DNA from 3 places in the Klebsiella sp. B345 genome. Region 1 is predicted to be linked to each of the others. Evidence: predicted binding sites of a transcription regulator. Region 1 holds the regulator's gene; each other region holds the start of a gene.
The links. Region 1 encodes CRP, which controls carbon source genes, mostly activating them, when cyclic AMP is high. Its sites were predicted from a motif close to ATGTGANNNNNNTCACAT; they were not measured.
Positions count from the first base shown of each region.

Region 2: ACMYSO_RS13095 (PTS mannitol transporter subunit IICBA) is a predicted target of CRP. The motif match lies at 1,925-1,942, and genes of this name have one in related genera.
Region 3: drpB (cell division protein DrpB) is a predicted target of CRP. The motif match lies at 4,282-4,299, and genes of this name have one in related genera.

Region 1 is NZ_CP180443.1:2,504,319-2,512,319, reverse strand. Features, by position in the region: gene argD (bifunctional acetylornithine/succinyldiaminopimelate transaminase) at 1-148, shown strand, start outside; gene ACMYSO_RS11925 (YccS/YhfK family putative transporter) at 138-2,216, opposite strand; gene crp (cAMP-activated global transcriptional regulator CRP) at 2,269-2,901, opposite strand; gene ACMYSO_RS11915 (OsmC family protein) at 3,207-3,611, shown strand; gene ACMYSO_RS11910 (phosphoribulokinase) at 3,680-4,549, opposite strand; gene ACMYSO_RS11905 (YheU family protein) at 4,586-4,804, opposite strand; gene ACMYSO_RS11900 (hydrolase) at 4,801-5,760, opposite strand; gene ACMYSO_RS11895 (TetR/AcrR family transcriptional regulator) at 5,998-6,615, opposite strand; gene ACMYSO_RS11890 (multidrug efflux RND transporter permease subunit) at 6,622-8,001, opposite strand, start outside.
Region 2 is NZ_CP180443.1:2,776,466-2,784,466, reverse strand. Features, by position in the region: gene ACMYSO_RS13095 (PTS mannitol transporter subunit IICBA) at 1-1,781, opposite strand, end outside; gene ACMYSO_RS13090 (DUF3302 domain-containing protein) at 2,446-2,802, shown strand; gene ACMYSO_RS13085 (HlyD family secretion protein) at 2,805-3,941, shown strand; gene ACMYSO_RS13080 (glutathione S-transferase) at 4,032-4,640, shown strand; gene selA (L-seryl-tRNA(Sec) selenium transferase) at 4,747-6,135, shown strand; gene selB (selenocysteine-specific translation elongation factor) at 6,132-7,973, shown strand.
Region 3 is NZ_CP180443.1:1,155,234-1,163,234, reverse strand. Features, by position in the region: gene ACMYSO_RS05485 (purine-cytosine permease family protein) at 1-1,134, shown strand, start outside; gene ACMYSO_RS05480 (aldehyde dehydrogenase family protein) at 1,131-2,597, shown strand; gene ACMYSO_RS05475 (porin) at 2,688-3,758, opposite strand; gene drpB (cell division protein DrpB) at 4,353-4,634, shown strand; gene ACMYSO_RS05465 (phosphohydrolase) at 4,677-5,372, shown strand; gene ACMYSO_RS05460 (DNA cytosine methyltransferase) at 5,429-6,862, shown strand; gene ACMYSO_RS05455 (very short patch repair endonuclease) at 6,840-7,337, shown strand; gene yedA (drug/metabolite exporter YedA) at 7,312-8,001, opposite strand, start outside.

The sequences.
Region 1 (8,001 bases):
GTATGCCGCGGCGGATGCGGGCGTCATGGTGCTCAACGCCGGGCCGGACGTCATGCGCTTTGTGCCGTCGTTGGTGATCGATGAGCAGGATATTGCTGAAGGGATGGCGCGCTTTGCCCAGGCGGTACAGAAGGTGCTTAGCGCTTAGTCGCGCTTAGCCAGATGCCATGATGAGGACGCTGACGCCATGCCACCGACGAGATGGTGTGCATGGTGTTCAGATGGTCTAGGATCCGCTGCAGGTGCTGTTCCATGGTGCTTAGCGGGCCGCGGCTCACTTCAACGTCCTGAGACTCCATAATATTCACGTCGTCAGCGCTGCCAGGACCGTCGGTGTCCAGCCGCTGCTGACAGCGCTGAAGCGCAATCTCACAGGACTCCAGATAGCGCCGGGCCAGCTCCGGCGTCAGCATGTTGTGCTCGCGGGCGAGGGTGGTCATCGCGTTGATATGCTCAACAATAAACTGGCTGTGGGTGACCCACAGCTTCATATCTTCCAGATAATGTGAGTTAAACCCAGGCTCCTGCATAGCCTGGTTCAACGAGTTAAACAGCGAGTTATGTGCTTGATTGACGCGCATGCGGCGATAGGCCAGCGCCGGTGCCTGGTGGTCGTCGCTGAGGATCAGCCGGATGGCCTCCTGATCGGCTTCCAGCGCGTCATGGGCGTTTTTACGTAGCAGTCCGCTCTGCCACTGTGGCCACAGCCAGACCATCCCGCCAAAGGCGATCAGGCAGCCGATAAGCGTATCGATAAGCCTGGCGACAATGTACTGTTCGCCGTTAAGTGTCAGAAGTTGCAGGGTATAGACCGCCGTCACGGTAAAGCCGACCATCGCCCAGCCGTAATGCTTACGAATAATCAGGTAGCTCAGCAGCGTAATGATCAGCAACGCGGTAAGCGTATACCCCTCTGGAACGTGAAAGTGCAGCGTCAGTCCGGCAATGGCGAGGCCTGCGAGGGTGCCGGCCGCCCGATGGACGATGCGCACTCGTGTCGCGCCGTAGCCGTTTTGGGTGACGAAAAGCACCGTCATTAAGATCCAGTAAGGCTTGGGAAGATGCAGGGCGCTGCCCATCAGGCTGGCGGCGGTGAGCATCACGCAGATACGCGCGGCATTGCGCAGCGCCGGCGATTTCCATGAGAGATAGTGCTTCAGCGCAGGTAGCAGCGGCAGGCGGCGTTCTTTATCTGCCATCAGGTTGCGGGCATACAGCGGGCGCTGGGTACGCAGCACCCGGGCGATGCGGCTAAAGTGCCAGGCACAGAATTGCCCGACGGGATTGTCGGGGTGCTGCCAGGCAATTTTCTCCAGCGCGCCAATCTGCTTATCCATATGAAAGCGTTGCGGATAGCGGTGGTACAGAATGTCGTCGGCCAGCACCCGTAGACGGGCGGCAACGGTTTGTGCGTTCCAGCGGATCACCGCCTCCGCGTGGCTCCGCTCCACCAGTTTCTGAACTTCCTCAGGCTGATGCAGGCTGACGGAGATATGTTCCTGTAGATCCAGCGCCACCTGAAACGCCCGCAGCAGACGCTTGTGATCGTTACGCTGGTTCGCCGCCAGCATATGCATCTGCTGGTAGCACTGGGTGATCAGATCCACCACCTTTTGCTGGCGTGTGAGCAGCGGCGGGAGCGAGGTCGCCGGGTCAATATGCTGAGTCAGTAGGCTGTATTTCGCTTCGCAGTAGTTAGCCAGCTCCCGGTAGAGCAGGCTCAAGGATTCACGCAGCGGTTGTTCGCGCCATAGCCAGAACCAGAACCAGTTAAACAGTCCGTACCACAAGGTGCCGAGTGCGTAGATCAACAGCGGCTCCCAGATGGGCATGTTCCCGGCAAGGCTCAGGGTAAAGATGGCTGCAATCAGTGAGGCCGGGAGAAGTCTGGCATGGAGCGAGCTAATCTCTGCCGTCACGCCAAGCAGCAGCGCCAGGCCGCTAAGAATTAAGGGCAGCGGGATTTCCTGTTGCAGCAGCAGCTGAACCACCAGGCTACAGCCGGCAAACAGTGAACCGCCCACGATCAGGCGTTTAAAAAAGCGTTTGTGCGGGGTGTCCAGACCGGCGACGTTACAGCAGGCAGGTACTAAGGAAAACAGCAGACCCTGTTGCAGGTGACCGAGGAGAAGACCGACCGCGACAGGCAAACACAACACCAGCGTTTGCCGCAGTGCATAGTTGACTTCTGGATGGTAAATCAGCCTGCGCCACATCAGGAGGAGACAAAAACGGCGTATTGCGGGGGCAACACGCCGTTTTAACGACTTAACGGGTACCGTAAACGACGATAGTTTTACCGTGTGCGGAGATCAGATTCTGATCTTCCAGCATCTTCAGAATACGGCCGACGGTTTCGCGAGAACAACCGACGATCTGACCAATTTCCTGGCGGGTAATTTTAATTTGCATACCATCAGGGTGGGTCATGGCGTCCGGCTGTTTAGCCAGATTCAGCAGCGTCTGAGCGATACGACCGGTGACGTCGAGGAAGGCAAGGTTACCCACTTTTTCAGAGGTGACCTGCAGACGACGAGCCATCTGCGACGACAAGCGCATCAGAATATCCGGGTTAACCTGGATCAGCTGACGGAATTTTTTGTAAGAGATTTCGGCCACTTCACATGCGGTTTTTGCACGTACCCAGGCGCTACGCTCCTGGCCTTCTTCAAACAAGCCTAATTCACCGATGAAATCGCCCTGGTTGAGGTAAGAGAGGATCATCTCTTTACCTTCTTCATCCTTGATGAGCACAGCCACAGAGCCTTTGACGATGTAGTACAACGTTTCTGCTTTTTCACCCTGGTGGATCAGCGTGCTTTTCGATGGGTACTTATGAATATGGCAATGAGACAAGAACCATTCGAGGGTAGGGTCTGTTTGCGGTTTGCCAAGCACCATGCGCGGTTATCCTCTGTTATAAGCTATCTCCGGGTGCCGACACTACACGGCATCCGGGCATGCAATCGTATTGTTTCCCTATGCCTGGGAAATGGCTGGTGATTTTTCTTCAGCCTGTAATGTGAACTCCTCTGCATACATGCAATACATCAATGTAATACTGTAGCATCCCGACTGTTTTAGCATAGCTTTTGCCGCATGTCTCCTGGTGTCTCGCTTCAGCATGATGTAGGTCGCCTTCCGTTGCGAGAATTGTTATGTGCGCGTAATCTGTCAGGAAAATTGCAACCTCGGAGTTAAATTTTATGCAAGCTCGTGTGAAATGGGTTGAAGGGTTAACCTTCATCGGAGAGTCCGCATCAGGTCACCAGATTCTGATGGACGGCAACTCCGGAGATAAAGCGCCAAGCCCGATGGAAATGGTGTTGATGGCGGCGGGCGGATGCAGCGCAATTGATGTTGTGTCTATTTTGCAGAAAGGGCGTCACGACGTGACCAACTGTGAGGTGAAGCTGACCTCTGAACGCCGGGAAGAGGCGCCGCGCCTGTTTACCAATATCAACATGCATTTCATTGTGACCGGCAAAGAGCTGAAGGATGCGGCGGTATCGCGTGCGGTGGATCTGTCGGCAGAGAAATATTGCTCGGTGGCGCTGATGCTGCAAAAAGCAGTGAACATCACCCACACCTATGAAGTCATTGAAGGCTAACTGACGGCAGGATAGTGCCAGGTAGCAGAGAACAACCCCGGTCGTAATGCGTCCGGGGTTTTTTATGGCTAGTCGATCTTTCTGCCTTCCATCAGGCGCTCTACCAGCGGCGTCATGATCAACTCCATCGCCAGGCCCATTTTGCCCCCCGGAACCACCAGCGTATTGATATGCGAGATAAACGACCCCTGCAGCATCGCGAGCAGCCACGGGAAATCGATATCCTGCAGATTACGGAAGTGGATCACCACAAAGCTCTCATCCAGTGAGGGGATGCCTTTAGCCGCAAACGGGTTCGAGGTATCGACGGTGGGGACCCGCTGGAAGTTGATATGGGTACGGGAAAACTGTGGGGTGATGAAATTGATGTAGTCCTCCATCGAACGCACGACGGAGTCCATCACCGCTTCACGGGAATGGCCGCGTTCGCTGGTATCCCGGATAAGCTTCTGGATCCATTCCAGATTGACAATCGGCACCACCCCGACCAGCAAATCGACATTCTGTGCGACGTTGTACTGCGGGGTGACCACGCCGCCGTGCAGCCCTTCATAAAACAGGACGTCGGTGGGTTCCGGGAGCGGTTGCCACGGCGTAAAGGTACCCGGAACCTGATTCCACGGGACCGCTTCGTCATAGGTATGCAGGTATTTTCGCGACTGACCGCTGCCGTTGCGCCCGTATTCAATGAAGGTATTTTCGAGCAGTCCGAAGTCGTTGGCTTCCGGACCGAAGTAGCTGATGTGCTTCCCCTGATCGCGCGCTTTACGGATCGCCATGTCCATTTCCGGGCGGGTGTAGCGATGGAAGCTGTCGCCTTCGACTTCCGCAGAACGCAGATTCAGCTGGGCGAAAATTTTTCGAAAGGCGAGGCTGGTGGTCGTGGTTCCCGCGCCGCTGGAGCCCGTGACGGCAATCACCGGATGTTTGGCAGACATAACAACTCCCAGATTAAACGATGGTGTGGTGCCGCCTTAGCCGTGGAACTGCTTGCGGGGCATAATGTTGACCGTTTCGTGTAGTTCAGACCACACCAGCACGGCTTCTCCGCTTTTTAACTGTTGTTTGACGTCGGCGACTTTATCCACCAGCGAGCGTTCATGTTCACCATAATCGGTGCCTTCGCGCAATACAAAACTTTCGATTAGGTTATCCAGCGTTTCGGGATCCAGATCGTGCCAGGGAATAATCATATTTGTGCTCCCAACCAACGGGTTAACCAGTCCGGAATGCGTCGTTCGAGCCACATTTCCGGCTTACGCAACGTGCCGCCAACGAACCCGACGTGCCCACCTTGTTCGGTCAGCTGATATTCCACATTTGCCGGCAGCTGTTCTTGCGGTGGGATAGAGTGGTGATCCATGAAAGGATCGTCCTTTGCGTGAATGATCAGCGTCGGCGTGGTGATATCACTTAATCGTGGCATCGCGCTGCACTGGCGATAGTAGTCCAGCGCATCGGCGAAACCGTGGATTTTCGCGGTGATCATATCGTCAAACTCGCGGATGCGGCGCATTCCTTTGAGCTGGCGTAAATCGACCGGCAGTGAACCCGGGTAGGCCTTCAGCTTACGGGCCGCATTGGCCTTTAGCAGGTTAAGCAGATAGCGCTGATAGACCCGGGAAAAGCCTTTATCCATATGATAGCTGCAGGCTTCCAGCATGAAGGGGGCTGAGACGATCACCGCGGCGTCCAGCGGGGCGTTATCGCCTTCTTTTGCCAGCAGGCAGCCCAGCATGTTTCCCCCCAGCGAATAGCCAACGGCGGCGGTCGGGACCGTACCAAATTCACGTTGCAGCCAGTGCAGAAACCAGCTGCCGTCTTCGGTTTCGCCAGAATGATAGATCCGGTTATTACGATTGGGTTCACCGCTACAGCCGCGAAAATGCATCACCACGCCCAGCCAGCCGCGCTGCATGGCAGCATGAATCAGGCCGTGAGCGTAGGGGCTGTGCAGGCTGCCTTCCAGGCCGTGAAAAACGACCAACCGCGGTTTATGCCGTGCCAGGGAGGGGTCTTCGCTCCATGCCAGATCGACAAAATCACCATCCGGTAGCTCGAGGCGTTGCCAGAAGGGTGTGAAGCCCAGTTTGCGGCGGATCAGACGCGGAAGCATGGTTTGCAGATGACGATTACCCACGCCGCGCATCGGGTGAAACTCGCGCGAATCGTCTTCAGGGGGCGTCATTTCTGTGGGGGTGATTTCAACCATAGCACCAGAGCAATTAATAAACTAATACGACACTATACCGCGCACGAGGTGCGCCGGTTATCCAATATGTGGTCTTACGGCCAGGACTATAGGTTACACGAAATTGCGGCCGGGTGATGACTGGAGTACGCGCTGCCGGTAATTATCGCGCCCGGCAGGCGTCGGTCCGGTGGGTCAGGAGTGGTAATGCCAGGCGCTGAGGAAAGTAGTGACGGCAGATTTGGCGAGTGGCTCCAGCTGCGCGGGGTCAAGCGCCTGCTGCGAGATCAGTGCCGCTGGTAGTGGGTAACCCATCACCGATCCAAGGAACAACCTGGCCTGCACTTCGGGTTCCGTCAGGGTCAACGTGCCGCGCGCATTTTGCGTGCTGAGTATCTCAACCAGCACGGTCAACACCCGGCCCGACGGGCGTTGTTCGATCACCGCGTACAGCTCGGGCTTTTGCACCAGCACCTGAATGAGGAGACGCTGAAAGCGGATATTTTCCGCACTGTAAAAATGCGCCTGCACGATACGAGCAAAACCGAGCAGCAGGGCTGGTAAGTCGTGCTGCTTATCCTGCAGCAACTGACGCAGCGGCGGCTGCATTTTCGCGTTTAAATAGGAAAAGCTCTCCAGCAGCAGCGCGTCTTTACCACCCGGGAAGTGGCTATAGAGCGTGGGGCGGGAGCTTCCTGCTTCAGCGGCGATGGCGTCGAGGGAGACATCCAGCCCGTGTTTCAAAAACAGTTCGCATGCGGTATGTAAAATGCGAGGGCGCGCGGTCATCGGGCGCCCACGTTGGTTAGCCATCAATTGCTATCCTTTGTGTTTTCCTTTTAGGGAGTGGATCCCCTGTTGGATCAGGATGAAAAAAAGCGGGACCAGGAGCAGCGTCAGGAGTGTCCCGGAAAGCATCCCGCCGATCACCGCGGTTCCGATTTCCGTGCGGCTCGACGCGCCAGCTCCGCTAGAGAGTACCAGAGGGATGGCGCCGGCAACAAATGCCAGCGACGTCATTATGATCGGCCGCAAACGCAGGCGTGCACCTTCAAGGGTGGCTTCCACCAGCTTTTGGCCAGCCGCCAGCCTTGTCTGGGCGAATTCAACGATCAGGATGGCATTTTTAGCTGACAGCCCCATGGTGGTCAGCATCCCGACCTGAAAGTAAATATCGTTATCAAAACCGGCCAGCGTCGATGCGCTTACTGCCCCCAATATGCCCGGAGGAATGATCAACATAACAGCCAACGGAATTGACCAGCTCTCATAGAGCGCGGCAAGACAAAGGAAGATAAAGATAACTGAGGCAAGGTAAACCCACAGCGTCTGCCCCGATGAGGCCTGTTCCTGGTACGACAATCCGCTCCATTGTAGACCGAAGCCATCCAGACCCTGTACCAGCGTGGTCATTTCATTCATCGCGCTACCGGAGCTAATACCGCTGGCGGCACTTCCCTGGAACTGGACCGCCGACAGACCATTAAATCGCTGCAGCATCTGCGGCCCTGTGGTCCATTGCATCGATGCGAAGCTGTTGAAAGAAGCCATGTTGTCTTCACTGCCGCGCACAAACCAGGTGGCGAGACTTTCAGGGCTGGAGCGCCACGGTGCATCGCCTTGCATGTAAACTCGTTTGATACGCCCGCGGTCGACAAAATCGTTAACGTAAACACCCCCCCAGGCAGCGGCGATAGTCTCGTTGATGTCAGCCTGCGCCAGACCCTGTGATTCGGCCTTCTGACGATCCACCTCAATGTGCAACTGAGATTTTTCATCAAGGCTATTGAGTCTCACTGCATCGAGGTTGCTGTTGGCTGTCGCCATCGACATCAGATTTTGTTGCGCCGCGAGAAGTGCGTCATACCCCTGCGCCGACTGGTCCTGCAGCCACAGCTCAAAGCCGCTGGACTGCCCAAGTCCGCGAACGGCCGGCGGGGCGGAAACGCTAATCGTCGTGTCGGTCGATGCCCTGAAGTACCGATTGGCGCGAGCAATAATCGACTGGGCGCTGTTTTCTGTACCCTGGCGTTCGTCCCAGCGTTTTAACTCTACAAACGCCATGCCGACGTTTTGTCCGCTGCCGGCGTTATTACGCCCGGTGACCATAAAAATGACGTTCAGGTTGTCTTTCTCTTCGGTCATAAAATAGTTTGAGATGTCTTTTCCCGTCTGCTCGGTCATCGACATCGGCGAGCC
Region 2 (8,001 bases), 270 kb from region 1:
ATACCGATGACCAGACGGGCAATGTCATCTTCTTCTTCACCGAAGCGGACGCCCTGCGGGTACTGGCAGAACACCACGCCGGTCTTGAGTACACGGTCTTTGGCTTCAATGGTGCCGTGCGGTACCGCAATGGACTCACCCAGGTAGGTCGGGGTCAGTTTTTCACGGTCCAGCATCGCTTGCACATACTCCGGCTCAACGTAGCCCCCTTTGACCAGTTGCTCACCGGCGAAGAGGATCGCTTCTTCTTTAGTCGCCGCTTTGCAGCCGAGGAAGATGTTATCGGCACCGAGTTTGAACAGGTTGGTGTCTTTGGCATCAAAGCTGTCTTTCAGGCTGTCGCGTACTTTCACTTCGTTGTCTTCATGGCGCTGCGCGGCGACCAGACGTTCGGTCAGGCTGGTATACAGGCCACTGTCGAGGAAGTTGGTCAGCGAAATATGCTGGGCCTGCGGTACCTGGCGCATTGCCCGCTCGGTCAGGTCGCGGTGGGTAATCACCAGGTCGACATCCGGCGGCAGGTTGTTGATCGCACAGTTGGTAACGGAGATAGCGTTCAGTCCAGCATCCTGCACTTTCTTACGCAGTACGCCGGCACCCATGGCGCTGGAACCCATACCGGCATCACAGGCAACGATGATTTTACGCACGTGGCTCAGGTCGTTAGCGACATTCCCGGCAGACAGCGGCGTTGCTGCGCCTTTGGATTCGGCTTTCATATCGTGCATGCGACGGGTCGCGGCATCGATATCATCTTCTTCTTTCACTTTGCTGGTTTTCAGCAGGATAGCGGAGACCACAAACGAGACCGCCATCGCCGCAACAATCGCTGCAATGTTTGCGAAGTAGGCGCCTTTCGGGGTCATCGCCAGTACCGCCAGGATAGAACCCGGGGAAGCTGGAGAGACCAGACCGCCGTTGAGGATAGTCAGGGTGAACACGCCAGTCATACCGCCAAGAATAACGGCGAGGATCAGACGCGGGTTCATCAGCACATACGGGAAGTAAATTTCGTGGATACCGCCCAGGAAGTGGATGATTGCCGCACCGCCTGCAGACTGCTTCGCGCTACCGCGACCAAAGAACATGTAGGCCAGCAGGACGCCCATCCCCGGACCCGGGTTCGCTTCAATCAGGAAGAAGATGGATTTGCCCAGTTCGTGAGATTGCTGAATACCCAGCGGTGAGAAGATACCGTGGTTAATCGCGTTGTTCAGGAACAGGATTTTCGCCGGCTCGACGAAGATGGATGCCAGCGGCAGCATGTCATGGACAACCATGAAGTTAACGCCCGCTGCCAGAATTTTGGACAGGACTTCAACCGCCGGGCCAATGCCGAGGAAGGCCAGGATGGCGAGGATCATCCCGATAATGCCGGCGGAGAAGTTGTTGACCAGCATCTCGAAGCCGGATTTGATCTTACCGTCTACCCAGCTATCAAAGTGTTTAATCGCCCAGCCACCCAGCGGACCTGCGATCATCGCTCCGAGGAACATCGGCATGTCGGCACCGACAATGACGCCCATGGTGGTAATCGCACCGACCACGCCACCGCGCTCACCGCCAATTAACTTACCACCGGTATAACCGATCAGCAGCGGCAGCAGATAGGTGATCATTGGACCGACTAACTTCGCCAGCGTTTCGCTTGGTAACCATCCCGTTGGTATGAAAAGTGCGGTGATGATACCCCACGCGATAAACGCGCCGATGTTGGGCATCACCATATTGCTGAGGAAACGACCAAAGCTTTGCACCTTGATCTTGATATCGGATGACATAAAACACCCCTTCTTCTGTTGAGCTTATCGCGTAGGCTAAAAGCCTGAGGCTTGTTGTTAATATGGCGGCAGAGGTCGCCGGACCCTGTTTGATGAAGCGAATTTGGCACCGAATCGTAAAACTGTCCAGTCAGTGGGTTTTTATGTGATTTGGATCACGTGAATATAGGCATTCGACGGTCATTTGTAGTGATGTGCGTCACAAAATGGCTGTGCAAAAAAAATGCATGAGGTCAAAAATACGCCATTTCGAATAATTAATGTGAGATATGTCACGAAATGTGGTTTGTTGTTTGTTTTGATAATGTGATGTTAATCACAATAAAAAGTGCGCTGTTTTTTCCGACTGTGATCCACCACAAACTCCACTTCGCTGTCGCGCTTCCGTCAGCAACGGCTGATGAACTGAATGAAAAAACATCATCGAAAGCCGACATGGAAAAAAGTAAAGATCTGTCTTAAGCTCAACGTGTAAAGTTAAGTATGTTGTTATTCAAGATATATTTTGTCACGCTTAAAAACTTGCAAGGAGAATAGCGAAAAACAATACTCCCCGGCCTTAAATTATAAATACACGCCGTTTGTACTTTAATTTAATTAATTAATTTGATTGCTTAGCATTTTAAATCATTGACGATTTGACATCGTATTTAGTGAGGCACATATGTTTCTCAACTACTTTGCACTGGGTGTATTGATTTTTGTTTTTCTGGTTCTTTTCTATGGCATCATCGCGATTCACGATATTCCATATTTAATGGCTAAAAAACGTAATCACCCCCACGCTGACGCCATCCATACTGCCGGATGGGTAAGCCTGTTTACGCTGCATGTTATCTGGCCATTTCTATGGATCTGGGCCACGCTCTATCAACCTGAACGCGGGTGGGGAATGAAATCACATATCCCACCTGCCGAGCGCGATCCCAGCGTTGAGCAACTATCGCAACGCGTTGCCGAACTAGAAAAACGACTAGGGGCGATGTCGCCCTCCACAGATAAAGAGACGCCGGAGCGCTAATCATGGATCTGCTCATTGTATTGACCTATGTCGCGCTCGCGTGGGCCGTTTTTAAAATATTTCGTATTCCGGTTAATCAGTGGACATTGGCCACGGCAACGCTGGGCGGTATATTTCTGGTTGGCGCCCTCATTTTATTAATGAACTATAACCACCCTTATACCTTTACGGCACAAAAAGCGGTTATTTCTATTCCGATTACCCCGCAGGTGACCGGTGTTGTCAGTACCGTCACGGATAAAACTAACCAGCGGGTTAACAAAGGTGAGGTGCTGTTTACTATCGACCCGACGCGTTATCAGGCCCGGGTCGATCGGCTGCAGGCTGACCTGGTGACCGCCATGCACAACATCAATACGCTGAAGGCGCAGCTTTCTGAAGCACAGGCCAACACGGTTCGCGTTTCCGCCGAGCGCGATCGGCTCTACAAAGATTACCAGCGTTACCTGAAAGGCAGTCAGGCGAGAGTCAATCCGTTCTCCGAGAGCGATATCGATAACGCCCGGCAAAACTATCTGGCGCAGGATGCGTTAGTGAAAGCGTCGATCGCCGATCAGGCGCAGGTCCAGAGTCAGTTAGACAGTACGGTGGGTGGCGAACAGTCGCAGGTTGTTAGCTTGCGAGCACAGCTGGCAGAGGCGAAATATAACCTCGATCAGACGGTCATTCGTGCCCCGAGCAACGGCTATGTGACGCAGGTGCTGATCCGCCCCGGCACCTATGCGGCGGCGCTGCCGCTGCGTCCGGTGATGGTCTTTATTCCGGAACAAAAACGCCAGATAGTGGCCCAGTTCCGCCAGAACTCCTTGCTGCGACTTAAGCCAGGTGATGATGCCGAAGCGGTCTTTAACGCCCTGCCGGGCCAGGTTTTTCATGGCAAGCTGACCAGTATCCTGCCGGTGGTGCCCGGCGGTTCCTATCAGGCGCAGGGGGCATTGCAGTCGCTGAGCGTCCTGCCGGGGACCGATGGCGTGCTGGCGACCATCGAGCTGGATGCCAATGCCGATGTGGATTCGCTGCCGGATGGCATCTATGCCCAGGTGGCGGTCTACTCCGATCACTTCAGCCATGTCTCGGTGATGAGGAAGGTGCTGCTACGCATGACCAGCTGGATGCACTACCTCTATCTCGATCATTAATTCCGACCACGGCAGGCTGGCGCAACGTCAGTCTGCTATTTGTCTGTGCCTGAACCATACTTACCTTTTTGTTGGCGAAAGGAGCAGGCAATGAAACTGATCGGCAGCTACACCAGTCCCTTTGTGCGCAAAATCTCCGTCATTCTGCTGGAGAAAAATCTCCCCTTTGAATTCGTCAATGAATTTCCCTACCAGGAGGTCAACGGGGTCGGTAAATTCAATCCGTTAGGCAAAGTGCCGGTGCTGGTCACCGACGGCGGCGAGTGCTGGTTCGACTCGCCCATTATCGCGCAATATCTTGAACTGCTCGGCGCTGCACCGGCGATGGTGCCCTCAGACCCGCAGGGGGCGCTAAAAATGCGCCAGATGGAAGCCCTGGCCGATGGCGTGATGGAGGCAGCACAGGCGCTGGTACGTGAAAAGGCCCGTCCTCCGGCGCAGCAGTCGGAAAGCGAACTGCTGCGTCAGCGGGAGAAGGTGGCCCGGGGTCTCGATGCCCTCGAGGCTCATGTTGCCGACGGCACCCTGCGTACCGACGAGGTCAATCTGGCCTCGATCTCGGCGGCGTGCGCCATTGCCTACCTTAACTTCCGTCGGGTGGCGCCCGGCTGGTGCGCGACGCGGCCCAGGCTCATTAAACTGGTCGATACGTTGTTCCAGCGCGCCAGTTTTGCCCGTACCGAACCGCCAAGGACTTGACCCAGACAGGTAACAGTTTCCCCCTGGAGACGTTACAATCACTGCTGATTTGTTGACTCCCTCTCCCGTCGGGAGGGGGGAAAATAACCTACCGCCAGGTCCATTCATGACTACCGATATTCGTGCGCTTTACACTCGTCTTCCGGCTACCGACCGTTTGCTCCGCGACCCCGCATTTTCCGCCGTGCTGGCCGAGTATGGCCATGCTCAGGTTGTGGCGCTGCTGCGCCAGATGCTGGAAGAGGCCCGTGAATCTGTTCGTCAGGCCCAGGCGCTGCCGGCCTGGAGCGACGACTGGTCACAGGAGGCCGCGCGGCGGCTGGCGCAAACCGGGCAAAGCGCGCTGCGTCCGGTATTCAACCTGACCGGCACCGTACTGCATACCAATTTAGGGCGTGCCGTACAGGCCGACGCGGCGGTCGAGGCGGTGGTGCGGGCGATGCGGGCCCCGGTGACGCTGGAATACAGCCTCGATGATGCCGGGCGCGGCCACCGCGATCGCGCGCTGGCGGAGCTATTGTGCCGGATCACCGGTGCGGAAGATGCCTGTATCGTTAACAATAATGCGGCGGCGGTACTGCTGATGCTGGCGGCGACGGCGGCGGGCAAAGCGGTGGTCGTGTCGCGGGGTGAACTGGTGGAGATCGGCGGCGCGTTCCGCATTCCCGACGTGATGCGTCAGGCCGGTTGTGTGCTGCATGAAGTCGGCACCACCAACCGTACCCACGCGAAAGATTATCGCCAGGCGGTGAATGACAACACCGGCCTGTTGATGAAAGTTCACACCAGCAACTACAGCATTGAAGGTTTTACGAAGGCGGTCGATGAAGCTGAACTGGCCGCCCTCGGGCAGGAGATGAATGTGCCGGTGGTGGTTGACCTTGGCAGCGGTTCGCTGGTCGATTTAAGCGAGTATGGCCTGCCGAAAGAGCCGATGCCGCAGGAGATGATTGCCGCTGGCGTCAGCCTGGTGAGCTTCTCCGGCGATAAATTACTGGGCGGCCCTCAGGCGGGGATTATTGTCGGCAAGAAAGCGCTGATCGCCCGCCTGCAGAACCACCCGCTGAAACGCGCGTTGCGGGTTGATAAGATGACACTCGCCGCGCTGGAAGCCACGTTGCGGCTGTATCTGCACCCTGAAAAACTGGCCGCCCGTCTGCCGACGCTGCGTCTGCTGACCCGCCAGGCGGAAGACATTGGCGAGCAGGGCCAGCGCATGCTGAGCGCGCTGACGGCACATTATCCCGACTTTGCGCTACGGGTAGAGCCGTGCCTGTCGCAGATCGGCAGCGGCTCGCTGCCGGTGGACCGTTTACCCAGCGCGGCGCTAACGTTTACCCCGCGCGACGGCCGCGGCAGTCAACTTGACGCGCTGGCGGCCCGCTGGCGTCTGCTGCCGGTGCCGGTTATCGGCAGAGTGTATGAGGGGCGCCTGTGGCTGGACCTACGCTGTCTTGATGATGAATCCGGGTTTATGGAGATGCTACTGAGATGATTATTGCCACCGCCGGGCACGTTGACCACGGCAAAACCACGCTGCTGCAGGCTATTACCGGCATCAATGCCGATCGCCTGCCGGAAGAAAAAGCACGCGGCATGACGATAGACCTCGGCTACGCCTACTGGCCGCAGCCCGATGGGAGGGTGCTGGGATTTATCGACGTGCCCGGTCATGAAAAGTTTTTGTCCAACATGCTGGCGGGGGTGGGCGGTATCGATCACGCGCTGTTGGTGGTGGCTTGTGACGACGGCGTCATGGCCCAGACCCGCGAGCATCTCGCGATCCTCCAGCTTACGGGCAAGCCGACGCTGACCGTCGCGCTGACCAAAGCGGACCGCGTCGAGGCGCAGCGCGTTGAAGAGGTGCGTGGCGACGTGACGGCGGTACTGGCAGAATTTGGTTTTACCGACGCCACGCTGTTTGCCACCGCGGCCACTGAAAACCAGGGGATCGCCGAACTGCGCGAGCATTTACTGCAGCTGTCAGCCCGTGCGCACCCGCAGCACCAGCGTTTTCGCCTGGCGATCGACCGGGCCTTTACGGTTAAAGGTGCCGGGCTGGTGGTGACCGGAACGGCGCTGTCGGGCGAGGTCAATGTGGGCGATACGCTGTGGCTGACCGGGGTCGATAAACCGATGCGCGTGCGTGGTCTGCACGCGCAGAACCAGGCCGTCGGGCAGGCCTGGGCAGGCCAACGCATTGCGCTGAATATTGTTGGTGATGCGCAAAAAGAGGCGCTGAATCGCGGCGACTGGCTGCTTTCGGTGCGGCCGCCGGAGGCTTCTGAACGGGTGATCGTTGAGCTGCAGTGCCACACGCCGCTGAGCCAGTGGCAGCCGCTGCATATTCACCATGCTGCCAGTCATATTACCGGCCGTGTGTCGCTGCTGGAAGGCGCGCTGGCGGAGCTGGTGCTGGATACGCCGCTGTGGCTGGCGGATAACGACCGGCTGGTGCTGCGCGATATTTCCGCCCGCGTCACCCTGGCCGGCGCGCGGGTGGTGGCGCTGAATCCGCCGCGTCGAGGCAAGCGTAAGCCCGAATATTTACAGTGGCTGGCGGCGCTAGCCGCATCGCAGGGCGATGATGCTCAGGCGCTGGATATTCATCTGCAACGCGATGCGGTTCGCCTCGATGATTTTGCCTGGGCGCGTCAGCTTAGCGATGAAGGCCTGAACTCGTTAATCAAACGCCCGGATTATCTGCAGGCGGGCAACAGTCTGCTCAGCACCCCGCTGGCCGCGCGCTGGCAGCGCAAGCTGCTCGATGCCCTGGCGCGTTATCATGATCAGCATCGCGATGAGCCGGGTCCGGGCCGCGAGCGTTTGCGGCGTATCGCGTTACCGATGGAAGACGAAGCGCTGGTGCTGATGCTGATTGAACAGATGCGCGACAGCGGGATGGTCTGCAGCCATCACGGCTGGCTGCATCTGCCGGAGCATACCGCAGGCTTTACCGATGAACAGCAGGTCATCTGGCTGCGGGTTGCCGGGCTGTTTGCCGATGAACCCTGGTGGGTGCGCGATCTGGCGCGGGAAGCCCGTGTCGAAGAGCCTGTTATGCGCGCGGTGCTACGCCAGGCCGCGCAGCAGGGGATGATTACCGCGATCGTCAAAGATCGTTATTACCGTAACGATCGGATTGTGGCGTTCGCCAAAATGATCCGCGAACTGGATCTGGCTCGCGGATCCACCTGTGCGGCCGATTTCCGCGATACCCTGAACGTCGGGCGCAAGCTGGCGATTCAGATTCTGGAATATTTCGACCGGATTGGTTTTACCCGCCGACGTGGCAACGACCATATCCTGCGCGATAAGGCGCTGTTTCTGTAGCCAGGGGAATCCCGGAGGCAGCGCTTGA
Region 3 (8,001 bases), 1.3 Mb from region 1:
TCTCTCTCGGTATGGAGCTCAGGCGACGCTTTGATTGGCGGGACCCATCATCTGCTCGGTATGGCGGAAAATGATGTCACTTTAGGTATGGCTTACGGGCTGTTCGCCGTACTGGTGCTGATTGTTTGTATCTACGGTTTCCGTTTTATGCTGTGGATAAACAAAATCGCCGTTTTTGCGTCCAGCCTCATGTTCCTGCTCGGAGTTTTCGCCTTTTACGGCGTCTTTGACTCGGGTTACAGCGGAAGTCTGCAACTGGGTCAGGCTGGCTTCTGGGGGGCCTTTATTGGGTCAACACTGTTAACCATGAGCAACCCGATCTCTTTTGGTGCTTTCCTCGGTGACTGGTCGCGGTACATTCCGAAAGAGACCTCCCGGCTGCGCATTATGCTGTCGGTATTTGCAGCGCAAATCGCGACCTTGATCCCGTTCATCTTTGGCCTGTGTACCGCGACGATTGTTGCCATTCATGCGCCACAGTACATCGCCAACAATAATTATGTGGGTGGACTGCTGGCGGTAACGCCGGGCTGGTTTTTCCTGCCGGTTTGCGTGATTGCCATCATCGGCGGATTGTCTACCGGTACCACGGCGCTTTATGGCACTGGTCTGGATATGTCGAGCATTTTCCCACGCTTGCTCAGCCGCGCGCAGGCAACGCTACTGATCGGGCTTATCGCCATTGCCTTTATTTTTATTGGCCGGTTCGCTTTCAATCTGGTGCAAAGCGTATCGACTTTTGCGGTGCTGATTGTGACATGCACGTCGCCGTGGATGATCATTATGATTCTCGGCATGATCAAGTGCCGTGGGATCTACCATAGTGACGATCTGCACGTGTTTTCTCGCGGCCAGAAAGGTGGACGGTATTGGTTCCATCATGGCTGGAACTGGCGGGGGCTGGGTGCCTGGATCCCCAGTGCGATCGTCGGATTATGCCTGGTGAATATGCCGGGACAGTTTGTCGGCCCGCTTGGCAACCTTGTCGGCGGCATTGACGTCAGCCTGCCGGTGACACTGGGTATGGCGGCATTACTCTACCTCATGTTGTTACGTGCTTTTCCTGAGCCAACCGTTCAGATCGGCGTATCGGCCTCCACGCACAGGGTGCAGGCTCAAGGCGGTGTTCAGTGAGCGAAGCAATAGTAATGCCGATTCGGCCGGTTTATATCAACGGTCAGTGGGTTCAGGGTAAAGGCAACCCCAGGAAGGTTTTCGAACCAGCGACGGCTCAGCATTTTGCCACCGTATCCATGGCCGCAGCGGCAGATATTGATGCCGCAGTCTCTGCTGCACGGGCGGCCTTTCCCGGTTGGCGCGATACACCACCGGCGGAGCGAGCCAGCATGTTACGGGGTTTTGCTCAGCAGCTGGAATTGCGGCGCGATGCGCTACTGGCGATACAGATCCGCAATAATGGAAAACCGCGCCATGAGGTGGAAGTCGACCTTAATGATGCGATCGCGACATTTTCATATTACGCGGATCTCGCCGATAGTCTGGATGAGCGACAGGGAATGGAGGTCGCTTTACCGGCACCTGGTTTTACAGCACAGATAAGACATGAGGCCATCGGGGTGGTTGCACTGATTGTGCCGTGGAATTTCCCGCTGGTGACCAGCGCCTGGAAAATCGCACCGGCGCTGGCTGCCGGTTGTACCGTGGTCCTCAAAACCTCGGAAATTACGCCGCTTGCCGAACTGGAATACGGCACGATCGCCGAGAGCCTCGGCTTGCCGCCAGGGGTACTTAATATTCTCAGTGGAGAGGCGGAGTGCGGGAGTTTGTTGAGCCAACACCCCGGTATCGACAAGCTCTCCTTTACCGGGAGTACCGCGACCGGCAGCCACGTGATGACCGCGGCGGCGGCAAGGTGCCTGCCGGTGACACTGGAACTCGGCGGCAAATCGCCCGTCATTGTCTTCGATGACAGCGATGTGGCGCGGGCCGTCGAGTGGATTATGGCCGGTATCACATGGAATGCCGGGCAAATGTGCTCCGCGACCTCGCGTTTGCTGGTGCAGGACGGGATTGCTGAGGTCCTGTATGCGCGGTTAGCTTCTGCCATGCAGGCTTTAGTCGTTGGCGACCCCGGGTACGAAACGGTGGAGATGGGGCCGCTGACCAGCGAAGCACAATGGCTCAAAGTTCAGTCGTATTTCGCTGCGGCCCGCGATGAGCAACTCACCTGTCTGGCCGGAGGAGAGCCGTTATCCCGTGAAGGATGGTTTGTCGCACCGACGCTGTATGCCGACGTTCCCTTAACCAGCAGGCTCTGGCGGGAAGAGATATTTGGCCCGGTGCTCTGCGCTCACCGCTTCAGCGATGAGGCCGAAGCTATCCGACTGGCTAACGATTCTGACTATGGATTAGTGGCCACTGTCGTCAGTGGCGACACCGTTCGCGCCCGACGTGTCGCCAGGGCTCTGGATGTTGGCCATGTCTGGATTAATTCCGTGCAGGCTGTTTTTGTCGAAACGTCGTGGGGAGGCACCAAAGGCAGCGGTATTGGCCGGGAGCTGGGGCCGTGGGGATTATCGTCATACCAGTCCGTAAAGCATATCGTCGAGGACGTGAGTACGGTGCATGAGCCCTGAACTGAACAACTGGCTGGTGTCAGAAGGGAAGATAGCCCACAACGAAAAAGCCCGCATATTTGCGGGCTTCAAATAAAACAAACAGTGACATCAGAACTGATAGACGATCCCTACAGCAAACTGATCGTCAGTCGCGGCACCAGTGTAGATGCTGTCTTTGTCGTCAAGCAGGTTAAATTTGTAAGCGGTGTAGACGTTGAAGTTTTTGTTGAAGTAGTACCAGGTACCGAGTTCAACATAGTTCTTCATATCGGCATTTTTACCATGGTAATTCCCGAGGTCTTTACCTTTAGCGTAAACATAACCAAGGGAAGGGCGCAGACCGAAATCGAACTGATACTGAATAACAGCTTCAATATCCTGCGCTTCGTTAGCGAACACGCCATTATCCATTGGCGTCATGTTATGGGATTCAGCATACATCACCGCGGTATAGAGGTTGTTGGCGTCATATTTCGCCGCGATGCTCCAGATTTCTGCCGATTCGCCTTTACGATCCGCAGACTGTTCGTGGGTGCGGTCTGAATTGCCATAAGCGGCGGCAAAGCCAAATCCGTCGATGCTGTAGTCCACAGACAGGCTATAGCCGTCACCGTTAGACTTTAAACGGTCGCGGTTATTGTTTTTACCTTGATACTGCAAGCCGACGTTCAGGCCGTCAACCAGGCCGAAAAAGTCGCTGTTACGGTAGGTTGCGACACCGACAGTACGGCCAGTCATAAAGTTGTCGGTATTAGCCAGACCATCGCCACCCCATTCAACGAACATGTCGGTATAGCCTAAGGCATCGTAAATCAGGCCATAGTTGCGGCCATAATCAAATGAACCATATTCGACGTATTTGAGACCCGCGAAGGCCAGACGGGTTGCAGTTCCCTGGTCGCCTTCTTGTTTATTGGCTTTGAGGTTGTACTCAAACTGACCATAGCCGGTCAGTTCGCTGTTGATCTGGGTTTCACCTTTTACGCCAAAACGCGCGTAAGACGTGTCCTCAGAATTATGATTACCATCATCATTATCGGTATTGGTGATAATATGTTCACCCACCATTTTTCCGTAAAAATCCAGTTTGTTTCCGTTTTTATTATAAATTTCCGCTGCATTAACGGTGCCAGCGATGAATAAAGCGGGTACCAGAATTGCCAGTGCTTTTCTTTTCATTATAAATTCCCTTTGTATTATCATTAACGTGAATAACTAAATGTCATGCAGAAAACAATTTAATACTATCGATAAGGTTCAATTTTATTTAAATCTTAAATGTAAGTAATCTATATCAAATATTGCAAAATGTTTCATTTTGAGTGTTTATATTTTTATTCTATAAATCCTGGTTTAACTATTTTTAATACTTATTGGTTTTATAACAATGCATTATGGTTGTATGGGGTGGTGGGGCGGCAAAGTAATTAAATGCGTTTTGTTTATTGTTTTGGTGTGAATTATTGTTGTTATTTATTTGATGTGCGAAATGTGAATTCATATATGAAATATTTTCTGTATCAGCGATAAACGTGGAGCGGAAATAATACTTTCACTTCTTGCTGCCTGTTTTTCATTGCCCATAATATTGCGATAGAGTCTGTATCCCTTCATAACAAGGTGTCATGTTGTCGCTCATCCCTTGAGAAAAGGCGCGTTCTGGCCGCAGAAGATGCTGTTTCATCAGCTTTTTCACAGTATAATGTGACGCGCGTCACCTTTTTGGCGTGCGCTGATGTTTCGTCTTCACATTCAGTAAAAGGAGAACGGGTAATGGAAGGGAAAGCGAAACGGGGCCCTGGTGGGAAGCTTGCACTGTGGGTTTTTTATGCCTTTTGCGGTTATTTCATCTGGGCAATGCTGCGTTACTGGTGGGTTGTCGGCAGGATCCAAAGTTCGCCCGGCACGGTGATTGATGGTGATCTGGGATCAACCACCGGTAAATGGATCGGGGCTTTGCTTGGATTCCTCGTTCTCGGTCTCGTAGGGGCCGTCCTGGGAGCTATCGCCTGGTATACCCGACCTGGCGCCAGGACCTATGAATATCGTGAATAAAGTTGCTATGCTCAGCGCAGACCTTTTCTCTGAGGAATACGCATGGCATTGCTTGACTGGCAGCAACGATTTGAAAACTGGCTAACCGGACACCATTCGCAGGGCGACTCCGCCCACGATATTTCGCACTTCCGGCGTGCCTGGGGAACCGCGCAACGACTGGCCGAAGCACGCCAGGTTGACCATCTTGTTATTCTGACCGCCTGTTATTTCCATGACATCATCAGTCTGGCGAAAAACCACCCCGAGCGTAGCCGTTCGTCGGTGATGGCGGCAGAAAAAACGCTGGAGATTCTCCAGTCGTCGTTTCCTGACTTTCCGAAGGAACGCTATGCTGCCGTGTACCATGCCATTGAAGCGCACAGTTTCAGCGCCGCGATCCCCACGCGCAGTGAAGAGGCCAAAATTGTCCAGGATGCTGACCGCCTGGAGGCCTTAGGCGCCATTGGGCTGGCCCGTGTCTTCGCCGTCTCTGGGGCATTAAATAACATCTTGTTTGATGCCGATGATCCCTTCGCGGACAGACGTGAACTGAATGACAAAAAATATGCCCTGGACCACTTTCAGTGCAAGCTGCTGCGTCTGCCTGAAACCATGCAAACAGAGAAAGGCAAAGAGATGGCGCGGCACAACGCGCGTTTTCTCGTGCAATTTATGGCTAAACTCAGCGCCGAGCTTCAGGGGGACCCGTTGTCGATGGATGAGGCGGTTTTAAGGCGCTTTGACCCACTGGCCTGAAACTGGCCACGCTATTTGTGGTAATCTCTGCAAAAATGTCCGGGTTGGTTGAGGTTATGCCGCAAAATTTATCTAAGGAAGAGAGCCTCGCTGTGCCTCTCGAACATTCCGCGGAGGCCGCGCAGGCGCTGTTACGCCGGCTGATGGCTGTCTATGATGTCAAAACGCTGGTGGCGCAGCTGCTGGCCGTCGGCGACAGGAACTGGAGCCCGGCAATATTAAAACGCGTTGCGACGGTTGAGCGAGCGGCCAGTCGGATAACCGTGAAAGAGTACGCGCATCTGTCGACGCTGCTGCCGTCGCCGCCGGCTCACCATCCTGACTATGCCTTTCGTTTCGTCGATCTCTTTGCCGGGATTGGCGGCATCCGTAGCGGCTTTGAGTCGATCCGCGGGCAGTGTGTTTTCACCAGTGAGTGGAACAAACATGCGGTACGGACCTACAAAGCCAACTGGTATTGCGATCCGCAGCAGCATCGTTTCAATGACGATATTCGCGATATCACATTGAGCAACCGGCTGGATGTCAGTGATGATGACGCCGCGCAGCACATTCGCGATGTTATTCCGCAACACGATGTCTTACTGGCAGGTTTTCCCTGCCAGCCCTTTTCTCTGGCCGGAGTCTCAAAAAAAAATGCGCTTGGTCGGGCCCACGGATTTGCCTGTGAAACGCAGGGGACGCTGTTTTTTGATGTTGTCAGGATCATTGCTGCCCGCAAACCGCCGATTTTTGTCCTCGAGAACGTCAAAAACCTGAAAAGCCATGATCAAGGGCGGACTTTCCGCATTATCATGCAGACTCTTGATGAGTTGGGCTATGTTGTCTCCGATGCCGGACACAGCGGCCCGGACGATCCGAAAGTGATTGATGGCCGCCATTTCTTACCTCAGCATCGCGAGCGTATTGTGCTGGTCGGTTTTCGCCGTGACCTGCAGCTGCATGAGGGGTTCACCCTTCGCGATATCGCCTCGCTGTATCCTTCCGCACGCCCGACCTTTGGCGAGCTGCTGGAGCCGACGGTCGATGCTAAATTTATCCTGACGCCGGTGCTCTGGAAGTACCTCTATAACTATGCACGCAAGCATCAGGCGCTGGGGAATGGGTTTGGTTACGGGTTAGTTGATCCGCAGAATCCACACAGCGTGGCGCGGACGCTGTCTGCCCGTTACTACAAGGATGGCGCCGAGATCCTGATCGATCGTGGCTGGGACCGTCCGCTGGGTGAAAAGCACTTCGATGATCCGCAAAACCAGCAGCGTCGCCCCCGGCGTTTAACCCCGCGGGAGTGTGCGCGCTTAATGGGGTTTGAAACACCTCAAGGGTATCGCTTCCGTATTCCTGTTTCCGATACCCAGGCCTATCGCCAGTTTGGTAACTCGGTGGTGGTGCCGGTGTTCGCCGCCGTGGCGAAACTGCTGGCGCCGCGCATTGCCCAGGCCGTCGCGCTGCGCAAAGCTGAGGAAGATGACGCTGGACGTTCACGATAAAGCCACACGCAGCAAAAATATGCGTGCCATCGGTCAGCGCGATACGGCGATTGAAAAGCGGCTTGCGGCGCTACTCGCGCAGGCCGGTTTTGCCTTTACCGTGCAGGATGCCGCTTTGCCAGGTCGGCCGGATTTTGTTGTCGAAGCGTATCGTTGCGTGATTTTTACCCACGGCTGTTTCTGGCACCATCATAACTGCTATCTGTTTAAAGTACCGGCAACGCGTACTAAGTTCTGGCTGGATAAAATTGGCAAGAACGTCACACGGGATCAGCGCGACATGGCTCTTTTACAGGCGCAAGGGTGGCGGGTGCTGATCGTGTGGGAGTGCGCATTGCGCGGGCGCGGTAAGCTGAGCAATGAAGCGTTGATTGAACGCCTTGAAGAGTGGATCTGCGGTGGCGGTTGCCACGCGCAGATCGATACTCACGGCATTACCGGACAGGGGCCTACTTTGGCACCTCACAAGGCGTGACTTCACGTCTGGCGGGTAACAGATATTTCCCCAACGTTACCAGCACTACGGCAAAAATAATGATCCCCAGCGCCAGCCACTCGACAGGCGACAGGTTTTCCCCCGCAAAACCGGTTCCCAGCAGGACCGCCACCACCGGATTCACGTAGGCGTAACTGGTAGCCACGGCGGGGGTGACATTGCGAATTAAATACATGTAGGCATTGATGGCGATAAGCGAGCCAAAAATTGCCAGATAGGCCACGGCTAAGATACCGGACCATGATGGCATTTGAGTCAGGGTTTCACCTGACAGCCATGAGGCGACCGCCAGCACCAGCCCGGCGGCAAGCATTTCAATGGCACCAGCCATCATACCCGTCGGCAGCTCAATGCGTGATCCGTAAACGGAACCGAACGCCCAGCTCATTGAGCCAATCAGTATCAGCAGGGCGCCCCAAGGGTTGCCGCTCAGATTGCCGCCGCTATTAAGCAGAATAATCCCTGCCAGACCGATCGCGATCCCCAGCCATTCAATCTTGCGGGTAGCGATACCAAAAAAATGGCTAAAGCAGAGGGTGAAAAGCGGCACGGTCGCGACCATCACCGCGGCGATACCTGAAGGTACGTGCTGATGTTCGGCCAGGGTCACAAAACCATTGCCAACAGCCAGCAGCAGAATGCC